Rhodopseudomonas sp. BAL398: one gene and its partner. The protein of the gene in region 1 interacts with the protein of each later gene in a pairwise test. Links are inferred from orthologs where the notes say so. Each region holds a gene or a part of one and is shown on either strand. Other genes may lie near its edges. The genes, in order: ileS and RBJ75_RS27120.

The links.
Region 2: the proteins of ileS (region 1) and RBJ75_RS27120 interact in binary tests that used the Escherichia coli proteins (3 or more experiments, as listed by UniProt). The link is inferred for Rhodopseudomonas sp. BAL398 from one-to-one orthologs.

The regions. Positions count from the first base shown.
Region 1 is NZ_CP133111.1:3,251,895-3,260,725, forward strand. Bases 2,665-6,417 are described here. They hold ileS (isoleucine--tRNA ligase), read right to left. Parts: upstream 6,075-6,417; coding sequence 2,865-6,074; downstream 2,665-2,864. Other genes in these bases: lspA (signal peptidase II), read right to left, coding at 2,665-2,696. Outside these bases: RBJ75_RS15420 (M16 family metallopeptidase), read right to left, coding at 1-1,255; RBJ75_RS15425 (hypothetical protein), read right to left, coding at 1,351-2,073; more of lspA, read right to left, coding at 2,199-2,664; RBJ75_RS15440 (sugar O-acetyltransferase), read right to left, coding at 6,466-7,020; RBJ75_RS15445 (bifunctional riboflavin kinase/FAD synthetase), read right to left, coding at 7,017-7,985; RBJ75_RS15450 (ribonuclease T2 family protein), read right to left, coding at 8,138-8,806. UniProt on the Escherichia coli protein: Catalyzes the attachment of isoleucine to tRNA(Ile). As IleRS can inadvertently accommodate and process structurally similar amino acids such as valine, to avoid such errors it has two additional distinct tRNA(Ile)-dependent editing activities.
Region 2 is NZ_CP133111.1:5,760,487-5,768,267, forward strand. What follows is about bases 5,079-7,781. They hold RBJ75_RS27120 (HyaD/HybD family hydrogenase maturation endopeptidase), read right to left. Parts: upstream 6,885-7,781; coding sequence 6,273-6,884; downstream 5,079-6,272. Other genes in these bases: RBJ75_RS27105 (hydrogenase expression/formation protein), read right to left, coding at 5,079-5,277; RBJ75_RS27110 (hypothetical protein), read right to left, coding at 5,274-5,717; RBJ75_RS27115 (HypC/HybG/HupF family hydrogenase formation chaperone), read right to left, coding at 5,966-6,262; cybH (Ni/Fe-hydrogenase, b-type cytochrome subunit), read right to left, coding at 6,890-7,624; RBJ75_RS27130 (nickel-dependent hydrogenase large subunit), read right to left, coding at 7,729-7,781. In the rest of the region: hydrogenase expression/formation protein HypE, read right to left, coding at 1-37; hydrogenase formation protein HypD, read right to left, coding at 34-1,173; RBJ75_RS27075 (HypC/HybG/HupF family hydrogenase formation chaperone), read right to left, coding at 1,170-1,403; hydrogenase nickel incorporation protein HypB, read right to left, coding at 1,420-2,337; hydrogenase maturation nickel metallochaperone HypA, read right to left, coding at 2,337-2,678; RBJ75_RS27090 (hypothetical protein), read right to left, coding at 2,671-3,702; [NiFe]-hydrogenase assembly chaperone HybE, read right to left, coding at 3,699-4,178; RBJ75_RS27100 (rubredoxin), read right to left, coding at 4,199-4,414; more of RBJ75_RS27105, read right to left, coding at 4,411-5,078.

The DNA of each region.
Region 1 (8,831 bases):
TGACGGCGCGGATCCGGTCTGGCCAGCTGCGGATATCGGCGACGCTGAGGCCGGTGGTCAGCGCAGCGCCATACCAGCGCGCCAGCGTGGCCTGGCTGTCCTGGGCATAGACCGCCTGGGCGATCAGCTGGGTCTTGACCCGCTCCATATCCTCGGCCCGCACCGTGTCGCGTCCGACATCGGCAATCACGCCGTCGATCACCTTTTCGATCGCCGCGAAGTCGACGCCCGGTTTGGGCGACACCGCGATCACGAACTGGGTGTCGTCCAGCGACGTGCCCTGATAGGACGCGCCGACGCTGACCGCGAGCGGCCGGTCGATCACCAGCGCCTTGTAGAGATAGGAATTGGCGCCGCCGCCCATCAGCTGCGCCAGCACTTCGAGCGCCGCGCTCTCGCCCTTGGCGGCCGTGGTGGCGGAGGGCACCAGATAATAGCGTCGCAGGCTGGTCTGCTCGACCCGCGGATCGGCCAGCGTCACGGTGCGCGGCCCCGCCGGCGGCGGCTCCTGCGGCCGGATCCGGCGCGGCGCAATCAAGGGCTGCGACGGCACCGCGCCGTAATAGCGCTCGATCTCCGGGCGGATATCGGCGGCTTCGACGTCGCCGGCAATCACCAGCGTCGCATTATTGGGCGCGTAGAACCGGCGGTAGAACGCCAGCGCGTCGTCGCGGTCGAGCTTCTCGATCTCCTGACGCCAGCCGATCACCGGTCGGCCATAAGGATGGTTGAGATACAACGCCGCCATAATCTGCTCGGTGAGCCGCGCGTCGGGATTATTGGCGACCCGCATATTGTATTCCTCGAGCACGACGTCGCGCTCGGGCAGCACATTCTCGTCCTTGAGCACCAGACCGGTCATGCGGTCGGCTTCCAGCTCCATCATCTTGCCGAGCTGGTCGCGCGGCACGCGCTGGTAGTAACCGGTATAGTCGGTCGAGGTGAAGGCATTCTCGTTGCCGCCGATCTTCAGCACGGTGTTGGAGAACTCGCCGACCGGGTGCTTGGCGGTGCCCTTGAACATCAGATGTTCGAGAAAATGCGCCAGACCGGATTTGCCCGGGGTCTCGTCGGCGGAGCCGACCTTGTACCAGATCATCTGGGTCACCACCGGGGTGCGGTGATCCGGGATCACCACCACGCGCAGCCCGTTGGCGAGCGCGAAGGTGGTCGGCGGCGCCGAGGTCACGGTCTGTGCCGTCGCCGCGCACGGCAGTGCCGCCGCGGTCAGGCTCAACGCCAGCGCCGCGATCACGCGGCGAAAACCGCGCGGCTGGACGAAGCTTTTGCGATCGGCAATGTGGCGAACCACGGCGGGCAAAACGGGCGCGAGGCCAGCGGATGCCACGCTCAATTGCTGACCTCTTTGCCGGTCATGATGTCGGTGTGCTTGTTGTTGAGCGATTCCTTCGGGCCGGTGCCATAGGCATAATCCGGCGACGGGGTCTGGTAGCCGACCGGCGGCTGCACCAGCGATTCGCGGGTCGGCTCGCCGGGGAACGGCGCGGTCTCGGCCTTGTTGCCACCGAACATGGTGCTGAACAATCCGCCTTTGTAGCCAAGCTGCGACGGGCTCAGCACCGGGTTGTTGAGGCTGTTGCCCGGCTGCAGCGATTCCGTCGGCGTCGGACCCGGCTTGATGCGGCCCGCGGCGAGTTCGCTCGGCATCAGCGGACGGGAACTCTCCAGACCGGTGACCTTGGTCTTGGCAAGCTCGCGCTGACGCTTGCGCTCGGCGATGCTGGGATCGACCGGCCAGTTCGGCGGCACATTCGCGGCACGCTTGCCGGCTTCCGGCGGCGGCAGATCGAGATTGGGCGGCACCACCAACGGGGAACGTTCGCGGTAGGTGATCCCGCCATTCTCCATATTGGTTCCGCCGAGCCCGGTCATGATCTTCTTGATGATCTTCTCTTCGAAGGTCGAATCGTCTTCTTCGGGGTCTTCGGCGCGCGCTACGCCGGACGCCAGCACCAGGCCGATACCGGCACACACCGCGGTGAGCCGCAGCCCCCGCATCAACATCCTTGCTGAAGGATGCAAAACCCAACCAGCGGTTTTGGTCTCGCGCATCATGTTGATCCTGTTCAATTCTTCGTCAGGCCGCCAATCTTGGGCAACGCCCTGCTTGGGTCACGTCCTAGTCGGAAAACGCCATATCCGGGCGTGCCATGCCGATCCGACCGTATCGGCCGGGATCAGGGCGCTTTTGCGGCGGGTACGCCGACGAAGGAGTCATACAACAGCGCCGCCACGCCGACAACGATCGCCACGTCGGCAAGGTTAAAGACATACCAGTTATAGGTCTTGTCGCCGAATCGGAGGTGAAACAGGGCGAAATCGACCACCGCGCCATGGGCCAGACGGTCGATGGCGTTGCCGATCGCGCCGCCGATGATCAGGCCGAGACCGAAGGTCGCGGTCCTTGTGGTGGAGCGCGCCATCCAGAACGCCAGCGCCACCACGGCGATCGCCTTCACCGCCAGCATGATCGCCTGCCCGGTCGGCCCCTGATCGGCGAACCAGCCATAGCTGATGCCGGTATTCCAGGCCAGAACCAGATCGAAAAACGGCGTGACCTCGACCGCGCCGCGACGCGCGATATTGAACACATAGAGCAGCCACAGCTTCGAGGCCTGGTCGAGCGCCAGCGCCAGCGTGGCAGTGATGATGCCGAGACGGAGAGCGGGGGTCATGGTGAAAGACTGCCTTTGCGCAGGACAAGCCCGCCCCCCTCATCCTGAGGAGTGCGCTTTGGCGCGCGTCTCGAAGGATCAGGCCTCATGGTTCGAGACGGCGCAAGGGCGCCTCCTCACCATGAGGTTCAAGGTTGTGCTCGGTGCTGGCGATCGCCATTGCTGCGCTCAAGCTGCCCCCAGCGCCTTCCATTCCCGCAATGCATGCGCATCACGCGGCGAGACGTCGGGATAGTCCGGATCGGCGCCGACATCGGAGGAAATCTTCCACGACCGGGCGCATTTGGTGCCCACGGCGCGTTCCACCACCACGGCGACATCGGCCAGCTCGGGCAGCCGGAACGCATCGGCCGGCGGCGTGTCGTTGCCGCGCAGGATGGTGACCATCGCGTTCGAGGTGATGCAGATCTCGGCCCAGTCGACCTCGTAGAGCCCCTCCATGATCTGTTCGGGCAGAAAGATCATCGGCGAAGCTTCCAGCGACGAGCCGATCCGCTTGGCCGCGCGTTCGACCTCCAGCGCGCCGGTGACGACGCGGCGGATTGCCCTGATCACCCGCCATTTGGCGTCCAGCGCATCGTCCTTGAACTGATCGAGCCCAAGCGGGAACAGGGTCAGATGCACGCTCGGCTCGGCGTCGGGCTTGTACATCCGCCACGCCTCCTCGGCGGTGAAGGACAACACCGGCGCCAGCCATTTCAGGATCGAATCGCAGATGATGTCGATCGTGGTCAGCGCCGCCTTGCGGGCCAGCGACGACGGCGGATCGCAATACAGCGTGTCCTTGCGGATATCGAAATAGAACGCCGACAGCTCGGAATTCATGAAGGCCGACAGCGACGACACCACGGTCTTGTAGTCGAATTCCGCATAGGCCGCGCGGATGATGGTGCCCTGCTCGGCGAGCTGATGCAGCATCAAGCGCTCAAGCTCCGGCATCTGGGCGAAGGCGACCGCGTCCTCGGGCTTGTAGTGATGCAGCGTGCCCAGCATCCAGCGCAGCGAATTGCGCAGCTTGCGATAGGTCTCCACGGTGTTCTTGAGGATTTCCGGGCCGATGCGCTGATCGTCCGCATAGTCGGTGGCGCAGACCCACAGCCGCAGAATATCGGCGCCGGAGGATGCGATCACCTTTTGCGGCTCGACGGTGTTGCCGACCGACTTCGACATCTTGCGGCCGTTCTCGTCGAGCGTGAAGCCGTGGGTCAGCACCACGTCATAGGGCGCGCGGCCGCGGGTGCCGCAGCTTTCCAGCAGCGACGACTGGAACCAGCCGCGATGCTGGTCGCTGCCTTCGAGATACATCACGGTGTCGGCGCCGCCATCGACCTTGCGGCGGATCCCGGCGAGGCCGGGGAAATGCACCGGGTCTTCCAGCACGAAGGCGTGGGTGGAGCCGGAATCGAACCAGACGTCGCAGATGTCGTCGACCTTCTTCCATTCCTCATTGGCGCGCGAGCCGAGAAAGCGCTCGCGCGCGCCCTCCTCGTACCAGGCATCGGCGCCCTCGGCCTCGAAGGCATCGGCGATCCGCTTGTTGACGGCGTCGTCGACCAGGATTTCGGCGGAGCCGTCGCCGGCCTCGCGCACGAACACCGCGATCGGCACGCCCCAAGCGCGCTGCCGCGAGATCACCCAATCGGGCTTGGTGTTGATCATGCCGTTGATGCGGTTCTGCCCGGCCTGCGGCACCCATTGGGTCACCGAGATCGCCTGCAAAGCGCGGGCGCGCAGGGTGTCACCCGGAGAAGTTGCTTGAGGGAGCGGCGCAGCGAGGCCCGCTCCCTCCCCCCTTGCGGGGGAGGGTTGGGGTGGGGGGGAAGCCGCGGATGCCGTGCTCGCCGCACCCCCCACCCCCGACCCCTCCCCGCAAGGGGGAGGGGAGTCGACGATCGGCTTGTCCATCGCGATGAACCATTGCGGGGTGTTGCGATAGATCACCGGCTTTTTCGAGCGCCAGGAATGCGGGTATTGATGCTTCAGCCGCGAGCGCGCCAGCAGCATGTCGGCGTCGATCAGCGCCTTGATCACCGCTTCGTTGGCGTCGCCCTTTTCGCCCTTGTCGGTGATCACCCGCTTGCCGACGAAGCCCGGCGCCTGCTCGGTCAGCGCGCCGTTTTCATCGACGGTGTAGGGGATGACCGACGAAATGCCGCGCGCTTCCAGCGACCGCGCATTCTGCATCCAGATATCGAAATCCTCGCGGCCATGGCCGGGCGCGGTGTGGACGAAGCCGGTGCCGGTGTCGTCGGTGACGTGATCGCCGTCGAGCAGGGGGACGGTGAAGTTATAGCCGCCGCCGACGCCCTTCAGCGGGTGGGCGCATGCGATCATCACAAGTGCCTGAGCCGAGACGTCGGCGACGCGCTCGAACGCCGTGACGCGAGCTTGCTTGAAGAACGATTCCGCAAGCGTATCAGCGAGGATCAGAACCTCGCCGGATTTGACCCAATTGTCGGCTGGCGCGTCGGTGACCTTGTATTCGCCGTAGGAAATCTTCGACGAGAAACTGATCGCGCGATTGCCCGGAAGCGTCCAGGGCGTCGTCGTCCAGATTACGATCGCAGCCCTTTTTGAAAGAAGCGCTGACGCATCCTCAAACCCACCGGGGATCTCCGCCGGGTGGCGGCCCTCGAGTCGTCCGACTCGTTCCACCGGAAACTTCACCCACACCGTATCGGACGTGTAGTCCTCGTACTCGACCTCGGCTTCCGCCAGCGCGGTCTTTTCGACCACGCTCCACATCACCGGCTTGGAGCCGCGATACAGCGTGCCGTTGGCGGCGAATTTCATCAGTTCGCGGGCGATCTGGGCTTCGGCGAAGTAGTCCATCGTGGCGTAGGGATGGGCCCAGTCGCCGATGATGCCGAGGCGCTTGAACTCGTCGCGCTGCACGTTGAGCCATTTGCCCGCATAGGCGCGGCATTCCTTGCGGAACGCCACCATCGCGGGCGAGTCCTTGAAGTTCGGCTTCGGCTTGCCCTTGGAGCGGTAGTTTTCTTCCTCGATCTTCCATTCGATCGGCAGGCCGTGGCAGTCCCAGCCCGGGACGTAGTTGGAATCGAAGCCGAGCATCTGCTGGCTCTTGGTCACCACGTCCTTGAGGATCTTGTTCAGCGCGTGGCCGATATGGATGTTGCCATTGGCGTAGGGCGGCCCGTCATGCAGCACGAATTTGGCGCGGCCTTTCGCGCTCTGCCGCAGCTGGCCGTAAAGGTCGATCTCCTCCCAGCGCTTGAGCATTTCGGGCTCGCGCTGCGGCAATCCGGCGCGCATCGGAAATTCGGTCTGCGGCAGGAACAGGGTCTTGGAATAGTCGTTGCCGGCCTTGGTGGCGTCGGCTTTGGGGGCGTCGGACTTCTCGGGTGCTTCGGACATGGAATCTCTGGGTCAAGAGGCGCGGAAACGCGATCGATCGCGATGAAACGGAAAAGGCCCCGGTCTTGCGCCGAACTCAAAGTTCACGCGAAAGCCGGGACGCTAATGCTGATGAAGGTGCGCCGCGCAGACATGGGCATTCATTAGCAGGCGGCCAGCGGATCGCAAAGCCCCGCGGCGCCGGCTGGCTGTCATCCTTATGGCGTTTCCGGTTGCGCTTGCCGGCTCGTCACCAAATGGCCGTCATTCCGGGGCGCGAGCCCGAAGGGCGAGTGAACCCGGAATCTTGCGGCGAGGGAGACGCTGGCAGTTGCTGCGAGATTCCGGGTTCGCTCGCAGCGGCGCTGCTCGCGCCCCGGAATGACGGCATTCCTGGCCTCGGACGATCGATCTAGCCAGCAATCGGCCGGGCCGGATTGCCCGCCACCGTGGCGCCGGGCGCGACGTCGCGGGTTACCACGCTGCCTGCGCCGATCACCGCGCCGTCGCCGATGGTGATTCCGGGCAGGATGATGGCGCCGCCGCCGATCCAGACGTCGCAGCCGATCCGCACCGGGCGGCCGAATTCAAGGCCGTCACGGCGGGCGGCGGCGTCGCGGGGGTGGTCGGCGGCGTAGATCTGCACCGCCGGACCGATCTGGGTGCGGTCGCCGATGCTGACCGACACCACATCGAGAATGACGCAGTTGAAATTCAGGAAAACGCCGGCGCCAAGGCAAATATTGTAGCCGTAGTCGCAAAAGAACGGCGGCCGCACCACCGCGCCCTCGCCGACCTGAGCAAAATGCTCCGACAGCAGGACGTGGCGATCGGCGGCGAGCAGCGCGCCGGCGGCGTTATAGCGGACCAGCCAGGCCTTGTTGGCGCTGGCATCGGCCTGCAATTCCTTATCCCCAGGGCGATACAATTCGCCCGCCAGCATCTTCTGCTTTTCGGTCTTGGTCATCCCACCTTGCCGAGCACCGGGAACGCGCCGTGGTCGGCGGCCAGAGCCGCCTTGGCGCGGGCGCTGTCGTCGTCCATCTGGCGCACAAGCGCTTCGGCGCCTTCGAATTTCTCCTCGTCGCGGATATGGGCGATGAAGGCGACATCGAGGGTTTCGCCGTAGAGCTCGGCCTTGAAGTCGAACAGGAACACCTCCAGCAGCGGCGCGCCATTGTCGAAAGTCGGGCGGCGGCCGAAATTGGCGACGCCGTCGATATGCTGGCCGTTGCGGCCGACCCGCACCGCATAAATGCCGTGCTTGAGCCCGCAATTGGCGTCGAGCCGGATATTGGCGGTGGGATAGCCGAGCTCGCGGCCGCGCTTTTCGCCGTGGATCACCTCGCCGGTGACGAACCAGGGGCCGCCCATCATCTCGGTGGCGGCGGCGATATGGCCCTGCTCCAGCGCCTTGCGGATCGCGCTGGACGACACCGGATGGTCGCCGAAATCGATATGGGGCTGGACGTCCACCTCGATGCCGAGCGCCGGCGCCTCGCCGACCAGCATGGCAGGCGAGCCGCCCCGGCCCTTGCCGAAATGGAAATCATAGCCGACCGCGATGCCCTGGACGCCGAGCCGCGCGACCAGCTCCTGGCGGATGAAGTCATGCGCCGTGGTGGCGGCACGCGCGGCGTCGAACGACAGGATCACCGCGCCGTCGAGGCCGGTGCCGGCCAGCAGCCGCAGCTTGCCGGCCTCGTCGGTGAGCCGGAATTGCGGCGTGTCGGGGCTGAAAAAGCTGCGCGGATGCGGCTCGAACGTCACCGCCAAGGCCGGCGCGCGGCGGATCCGCGCCATTTCCTTGCAGGCCGCGATCACGGCGCGGTGGCCGAGATGGACGCCATCGAAATTGCCCATCGCCACCACCGCCCCTTTGGGGATCGCGGACGCGGGCGTGGTGTCGCGGATAACGGCAAAACCAGTCATTGTCGGATTCAATCGGTCATTCTGAGGTGGGAGCGGGACGGTGACGCGGAGCCGCAATCGAAGTCAAGACGGCGCAACGGCGATGTCGCGACTGCGACCACCGTTGCCGTTGCCGTTGCGTGGCCATCGGAGCAAAAGCCGGGCCGCGCGCATCAGCCGCCGCGCATCGGCGGCATCACCACGGAATTGCGGCGGCAGGCGCGGCGGTCGGTCTCCTCGCAGGCCCGGAATTGCAGATTCTTGCTGAGGCAGATCCGCACCTCGCTGAGCCGGTTGCGGTCGCAACTCACCGCGATCGCCGAAGCGCTCAGGCCCGGATTGACCTTGATGAAGGCTTCCTCGAGCGCCTGCGGCGTGATGGTCACTTGCTGCTGCAGGTCGAGAAAATCCGGCGGTATCTTGACAGCGGCGCGGGCCTTGCGGACGGTTTCGAAATAGGCCCGCTGGCCGAGCCCCGAACAGGTGCCGTGCTTGTCCCATTGGCTGTAGACCAGCCCCGGCGCCGGCATCAGATCGAGCATCGACGTCATGATGTCGCGGCTGAGCCGCGGCGCCGGCCGCTCGCAAAAATCAGGAAAGCCGCGCTCATATTGCGGCCACAGCCCATGCACGATGAAGGAATAGGGCCGTCCGCCGCATTGGATCTGCTGGGCGCGGCTATGGCTGCCGCGCTCGGCCGCCTTGGCGCAATAAGACGGCGACCATGACAGGCTCAGCACGTAGAAATCGAACTCGCCGGGGGCGTTTTGGCGGCGATCCAGCGCCGCGGCGCCGCCCGGCAGCAGCAGCGCCAGCGTGCCGACAAGTAGCGCCAGCGCCATCAATTTCCGGCCGATCAAATCAGAC
Region 2 (7,781 bases), 2.5 Mb from region 1 along the record:
CGGTCCTGAGATTGAGCTTGCGGCGCTTATCGCTCATGACGCCTTCCTCTGGATGTCGCGGAACCGGCCATAGGTCCAATGCGCGGCGCAGGCGCCTTCCGACGACACCATGCAGGAGCCCATCGGATTGTCTGGCGTGCACACGGTGCCGAACAATTTGCAGTCGGCCGGCTTCTTGACGCCGCGCAGAATCGTGCCGCATTCGCAGGCCGGATTGTCGGCCGCGGTGAGTTCGGGCATCTCGAAGCGGCACTCGGCGTCGAAACCCGCATAGGCTGGCTTCAGCTTCAAGCCGCTGTGAGGGATGAGGCCGAGGCCGCGCCATTCGAACTGCGCGCGCAACTCGAAGATCTCGGCGACCGCGGCTTGCGCGCGCTGATTGCCGTCGCGGTTGACGGCGCGGATATATTGGTTCTCGACCTGGTGGCGGTCCTCATTGACCTGCTGCACCAGCATCAGGATCGCCTGCATCACGTCGAGCGGTTCGAAGCCGGCGATCACCACGGGCTTGGCGAAGGTCTCGGCGAAATATTCATAGGGCCTGGTGCCGATCACGGTCGACACATGGGCGGGGCCGACAAAACCGTCGAGCGCGACCTGGTCGGGATCGGCGAGATCGACGCCGTCGAGAATCGCCTGGATCGCCGGCGGCGTCAGCACGTGGTTGCAAAAGATGCTGAAATTGCCGAGCCGCTTCTCGGTCGCGAGCCGGATCGCCATCGCGCTCGGCGGCGTGGTGGTCTCGAAGCCGATGGCGAAGAACACCACCTCGCGCGCGGGCTGCTGTTCGGCGATGGCGATGGCGTCGAGCGTCGAATACACCATGCGCACATCGGCGCCCGCGGCCTTGGCGCGCAGCAGCGAATTGCGCTGCGAGCCCGGCACCCGCATCAGGTCGCCATAGACGCACAGCGTCACCTCGGGGCGCTGCGCCAGCGCGATCGCCATGTCGATCCGCCCGGCCGGCAGCACGCAGACCGGGCAGCCCGGGCCGTGGATCATCCGGATATTGTCCGGCAGCAGGTCTTCCAGGCCGTAGCGCGAAATGGCATGGGTGTGGCCGCCGCAAAATTCCATGAAGCGATAGAGTCGGTCCGGCGCAGCCGTCGCGGCGATCACCTCGGCGAGCTGGCGGGCGCGGTTGCCGTCGCGATATTCGTCGACATATTTCATGACGCCGGCTCCGCGACGCCGCCAAGTTCGGCCAGCAGCGCCAATGTGTGACGGGCCTCTTCCGGATCGATCCGTGTCAGCGCGTAGCCGACATGCAGGATCACGTAATCGCCGACCTTGAGATTTTCGATCAGCGCCACCGAGATGATCTTGCCGACGCCGTCAATGTTGACGCGCGCCATCTCGTCGGGCAGCAATTCGGTGACTTCGGCGGGGATGGCAAGGCACATCTGGTTTGTCCTTTGCTCACTCGGCCGCGGTCGCCAGCGTCGCGGCGCGCTTGGCGATCCAGGCGTAGAACGCCTTCATGCCTTCGCCGGTCCGGGCCGACACCGTCAGCACCTCAATTTTTGGATTGACCCGCCTGGCATATTCGATGGTGCGCGCCAGATCGAAATCCAGATGCGGCACCAGATCGATCTTGTTGATCAGCATCAGGCTGGAGGCCGCGAACATGTCGGGGTATTTCAGCGGCTTGTCCTCGCCCTCGGTGGTCGAGAACACCACCACCTTGTGGGCCTCGCCGAGATCGAACGCCGCCGGGCAGACCAGATTGCCGACGTTTTCGATGAACAACAGCCCGTTGTCGATCGCGGGTAGTCTGTCGAAAGCGGTGCCGACCATCGCGGCGTCGAGGTGGCAGCCCTTGCCGGTATTGACCTGGATCGCGGCGGCGCCGGTGGCGCGGATTCGTTCGGCGTCATTCGAGGTCTGCTGATCGCCCTCGATCACCGCGATCGGGCTGGTGCCTTTCAGGTCATTGATCGTCCTCACCAGCAGCGCGGTCTTGCCGGCGCCGGGGCTGGAGACCAGGTTGAGGGCGAACACATGGGCGGCGGCAAAGCGGGCGCGGTTGGCTTGCGCCAGCTCGTCATTCTTGCCGAGAATATCGCGCTCAATCTGGACGATGCGCTGCTGGCTCAATCCGGGCACATGGACGCCGGCCAGGTCGCCGCCGAAATCGATCGTGTCGCCTGCCGGCGGATGCGGATGATCATGGTCGTGGTCGGGGTGATGATGATGGTGATGATCGCCATCATCATGGGAATGCGGATGGGAATGGCCGGCGCCATCGCCGTGATGGTGATGATGCGCATGGCCGTGCGGCTTGGCGCCGGGCTCGATGCTGGCATTCTGATTGTCGCAACCGCACACCGTACACATCAGGCAACCTCCAATTCCTTGACCCGCATCTCCTCGCCCGCGGTGACTTGCAGCTGGTAGCTGCCGCAGCACAGGCAGGGATCGTAGCGGCGTTTCACCGGGACGGTTTTGATGCAGCTCATGCACCAGGCCTCGCCGGGCGAGGTGATGATCTCCAGTCTTGCCGCGGCGGCGATCGAGTGCGCCGCAACAACGTCGAAGCAAAACCGCATCGCCTCGGGCTCGACCTGGCTCAGCGCGCCGATTTCCAGCCACACCGTTTTGACTTTGGCGAAGGATTGTCGCCGCGCCTCGGCCTCGATGATCTCGATCACGCCCTCGCACAACGCCATTTCATGCATCGGCCGTCTCCCGAAGGGTGAGCCGGTAGCCGACGCAGGGGTCGAAAGCGGCGATCAGCTGGTCGACCGCTTGCCGGTCGCTGCATTGCAGCGTGGCGCCGCGCAGCATCCGTGCCAGCGGGCCGCGGGGGTGAAAATTCCATTCCGTCGGCGCGAGGCAAGAAAAGCGGCCGACCCGGCCGTCGCGATCGAGTTCGACCAGATGATAGAGCCGGCGGCGCGCGGTCTCGACCGCGGCGGCGCCGAGATTGGCGGCGAGGCGATAACCGATCGGCGCGTCTGGGCAGGGCGCGGCGTCGGTAACGAGGCCGCGCAGGCTTTTCGGCATGGTGACGAGTTCATCCAGCCGCGCGCGCAGCCTTGCCGCCGCATTGTCGGGCGACGCCATCGGACGCGAACGTGCCCAGGGGCCGGTTTCCGGAACGGAGCCGTCGAGATCGGGTGCCGCCGCATAGCGGGAGCCGCCATCCGCCAGCCTTGCGATGACGGCGAGGTCATCAGAGGCGGTGAGGGCAGATGGTCCCGATGCGCTGAACCGTGCGGTGCTCTCATCCGGGATCAGATCGGCGATGCCGATCTGATCGAAGGCGGATTGGATCCGATCGATGCCGCGCAACAACGCCGGACCATCGTTCGCCGTCTCGTCCGCAAACAGCGCGGCGGCGCCGATCACCTGGCGCGTCGCGTCGGCGATCGGCGGATGTTCGAGCAAACGCAGCGCCGTGACCGCACCGCGCAACTGCTCGGCCAATCGCTCGGCAAGCAGCGCCGCGTGACGGAAGCGGCGTTGCTGCGGCGAGGTCGCGATGCCGCGCGCGGCATCGACCGCGGTTTGGGCGGCGACACGATGCGCCGTGGAGCATAGCGCGAACAGCCGCGGCAGCAGCACCAGCATCTGCGCCACTTCGCGTCCCGCCAGCAATTTGCCCAGCGCCGGCAGCCGCCGCGGCACGATGCCGACATCGGCCACGCGACCATCATCGAGCAGCAGCGCGATATCGATGTCTGCACCGGGCGTGCTCATGGCCGCGGCTCCGTCACCGCGCCGCGCAAAAAACTGCGGCGATCGAGCGCGGCGACCACGCGGGTCTTCGGCATCTCCGGCGCGGGATGGCGGATTTCGGCGATCGCGGCTTCGGCATTGGCACGCGCTGACGCCATGTCGGCGAAGTCGAACATCGGGGAAAACAGCGAGCAACTGGCGATCCGCCCCATTCCGTCGATTTCGCCGACGGTGAAGTCGAAGGCGCCGACCGCAAAATCGTGGCTGAACGATGCGCCGCGCGCGCGCGCCGCCGGCGATCCGTCAGACGGCAGCAGCATCAGGTTCATGAACCAGGGTGTGATCAGGATGCCGCTGATCGCATCGTCATGGCTCTCGAAGCCGATCGCTTCGACCGTCAGCGCGTCATGATAGATCGGCAGGCCACGCATCGCGGTGTCGCCGATGCGGCGATAACAGGCCTCCAGCGAGGCCGCATAGGCGATGGCACTTGTCATCCGCGTCCTTCCGCCAAGCGTCAGTTGTCGCCTTCGATCATCATGAATTTGCCCCGCACCGCGTCGCAATTCGGGCAGGTCCAGTCCGCCGGCAAAGCCGTGAACGGCGTGCCGGGCGGAATCTGCGCCACCGCGTCGCCCTGCGCCGGATCGTAGACGGTCCAGCAGATGCCGCATTCCATCCTTGCGGCGTCGGCGATATCCTCGCGGACGCCGAAATTCTCAAAGCTGCTCATTTGAAATAGGCCTCTCTGATCTCGGCCAGCCGCTCGGCGGAATCCTCAAAATCCTCATTGGCGGCGATCGCAACGGTCGGCACGCCGCCGACCTCGAGCGTGTCGAGAATGATCATGTCCATGGCGTTGAAAAACTGCACCGACCAGACATTACGGACCCCGGTGGCCAGCACACGGCAGGTGCCGTAGCCGCGCGACACCAGGCGGATCGGCCCGTTGCGCAGGGTCTGCTGCAGGAAGGTCATGTCGACCGGGCTCATCGGCAGCAGCGTGAAGTTGATGACGCGCGACGGATCGCCAGGCTGATAGGCCAAAGCACGGTCGCGGATTTCGCTCAAGACCGGCATCACATTCATCGCGTCGGGCGGCGGCGTGCCGGGGACGAGATCCGGCGCGGTCAGGTCGGAGGCGGCGCGCAGCACCAGTTCGGGGATTGCCGCGACCTCGACATAGTCCCTGGGCGCGTCGCCACCCTCCAGCCTGATCTGCCACAGCCCGGCCAGCACCGATTCCTGGATCTGCGCCACCGATCCATCCGGCAGCGCCACCACGCCGCTGACCTCGCCTTCGCCGAACACGTCGGCGACCAGCTTGCGCTCCATCGCGGTGAAATCGTCGAGCCGGAATGCGCGTGACGGCGCGTCGGCGCGCTGGCTGGCGAGCGCCGCGGTGAGTTGCTCCAGCAGCGCCATCGCGCGCGGGCATTGCGCGGCCAAAGCGGCGCCGTCGAACGACGCCAGCGCCTTGATGGCACCGGCGCCGGTCAGGCTGCCGTGCCGGGCGTCGAGGCTTTCGTCGCCGATCGGGAATACATTGATCGGCTGTTCGGCGCCTTCCGGCGCCACCCAAAAACCCTGCTTCATGACGCCCCCCGATTCAAAAACGACATCGACTTGACCACCTTGGCGCTGCTGCGCGCCGGCTGGCCGCCACGGTCGAGTACCGCGCTGATCCGCGCGACGTAAACCGACCAGTCCTTGATCTTGGGAATGATCTCCAGCACCTCGCCGCCGCCCCACAGCACCAGGCTCGGATAGACCTGAACCGAGAAGCGGGTTGCCAATGCGGCCTCGGCCTGCGGCGCGATAACCGCGCCGTGCAGCCGGCCCTGGAACGCCTCGATCAATTCGGGAAGCACCACGGCGACATCGGCGGCTTCGGGCCAGCGCTGGACGTCGCCGGAAAACAGCAGGATCGGCACCGCGCCTGCTGCCTCAGCAGATGTCAGGAATGCGTCCACCTCCGCGACATCGAGTGTCGGCAGACCGGGCCGGAGACGGATGGATGGCGTGCGCGATGTCATGTTTCCTCCCATTGGACGGGTTTCCGCCTCTTGTTGGGCAATTTAGTTGTCACTCGAGTAGGTCGTATACCAACGTGAGCAAGTTGCATGCCAGCGCTGGATATCGATTATCCACCCGTAACACATTGTAATACCGCCTCATTGGCGGTGTCGGAGACCATCTGCCCAAAGGGGTGTTAATCTACCTCGCTTCATTGGATAGTTGCTTTCCACCGCCGCCATGGTGACGGTCGCGCTCCTCCGGGCGGCTAACCGTCCCGCAGATGGGGCGGCAATTGCGGCTCGCGATCGATCAGGTCGGCGAACAGATGGTCGAAGCTGTCGCCGTTGCAGGCCGCCGCCAGCCCCTCGAGGGCATTGTCGATCTGTTCGGCTTCCACGGCGTCCAGCAGCCGAACCGCATTGTCGATGAACACCAGCACCCGGGCGCCGACCGGCGGGCGGTCGAGCAGCAGCACCGAGACCCGGCGCTGCTCGCCGCGCCGTTCGCACAGCGCCGACATGCCGTTGGTTTCGACGATCGTCATGGGGATGCCGAGGCACATCGAAGGTGACCTATCCGTTGACGTTGGCGGCGTCGCGCCGCTCATAGCGCGCAAGATCGATATCATTGCCGAGCAGGCCTTCGGATTCGGCGAGCGGCGTGGTGCGCGCACTGACCGGCACGTCCCATTCGGCGAGCACCGCGCAGGCCGCCGCGATCGCCGGACCGATCTGCGCGCGCACCGGGTCGGTGAGGGGGCCGCCCCAATCCTCCAGATCCAGCGCCTGGCAGCCGATCAGCACCAGGCGCGCGGGATATCGCCCGAGCAGATCGGCCGCGCTCAGCACCTCCTGAAAGCCGGTCTGGTGTAGGCTCATCTTCTTGACGCCGGTGAATTTCGGCACCTCGTCGTCGCGCACCAGCTTCAAAGTGCCGGGGGCGACGCCGTAGTCGATGGCGTCGAACACGATCAGATCGTCGGCCTCCTGGACGAAATTGACCAGGTACAGCCCCTGGGTGCCGCCGTCGAGCAGGGTGACGTTGTCGGGCATTGTGAAGCGGCGGTGGAATTCCTCCACCACCCGGACGCCGAAGCCTTCATCCGCCCACAGAATATTGCCGATGCCGAGCACCAGCACGCGGCGCGGCCGATCCAGAGTCTGCTGCCTGTCGCGTGCGATCATGGTGCTCACCGCGGAAAATCGTCGATGTCGTCGCGGAACAGGCGTTCGCCGGACACCATCGACGAGATCATGCTCTGGCGGCTCAGGATGTCCTCGCGCACCGCGGCATAGACATGCACGATCGCGAAGATGGTGATCGCCCACATCCCGAGATGATGCCAGGTGTGCAGCGATTGGCTGTTGGGGAAGACCCAGAACATGAAGCCGAAGACTTTGTGTTGCCAGCTATCGATGCCTTCGCCTTCGGAATACAGTGCCATGCCGCTCAGCATCATGAAGATCAGGAACAGCATGAAGGAGAACATCGCCACATGCGCCAGCGGGTTGTGGCCGATATATTTCTTCGGGTCCCTGACCATGAACATGTACCATTTCAGCTCGTACAGGATGCCCCACCACCAGACCCGGTTGAAGATCGGCAGATAGAAGACCTGGCGGGAGAATTTATTGCCGACAAAGGCCCAATATAGCCGCAGCAGAAAGAACACGATCAGGGTCTGGCCCGCGGCGAAATGCGCGAAGCGGATATAGCCCATCTGGAAGCTCGCCGAGGCCTCGCCGGGGACCGACGGCAAGGGCGTGCCGATGAAATAGCCGGTGACGCATAGCACCAGGATCAACGCCGCGTTGACCCAATGCCAGATCCGCACCGGCGCTTCGTAGACGTAGACGGTCTGCAGCGATTTCACGCGCTCGCCATTGGCGTCGAGAACGCCATGCATCCGTGCAATCTCGGTCATGATCCTCTCCCTGCGGCCCGCGCTCGCCCGGTGGGCGATTCGCGCATGGGCCCTATTGCGATATGCCGGACGGGGCGGCGAGGGTGATCGCCGCCCGCGATGCATCAGCGAACCGTGACCCGGCTCTTTTCCTGGCCGTCCTCGCTCATCACATGGG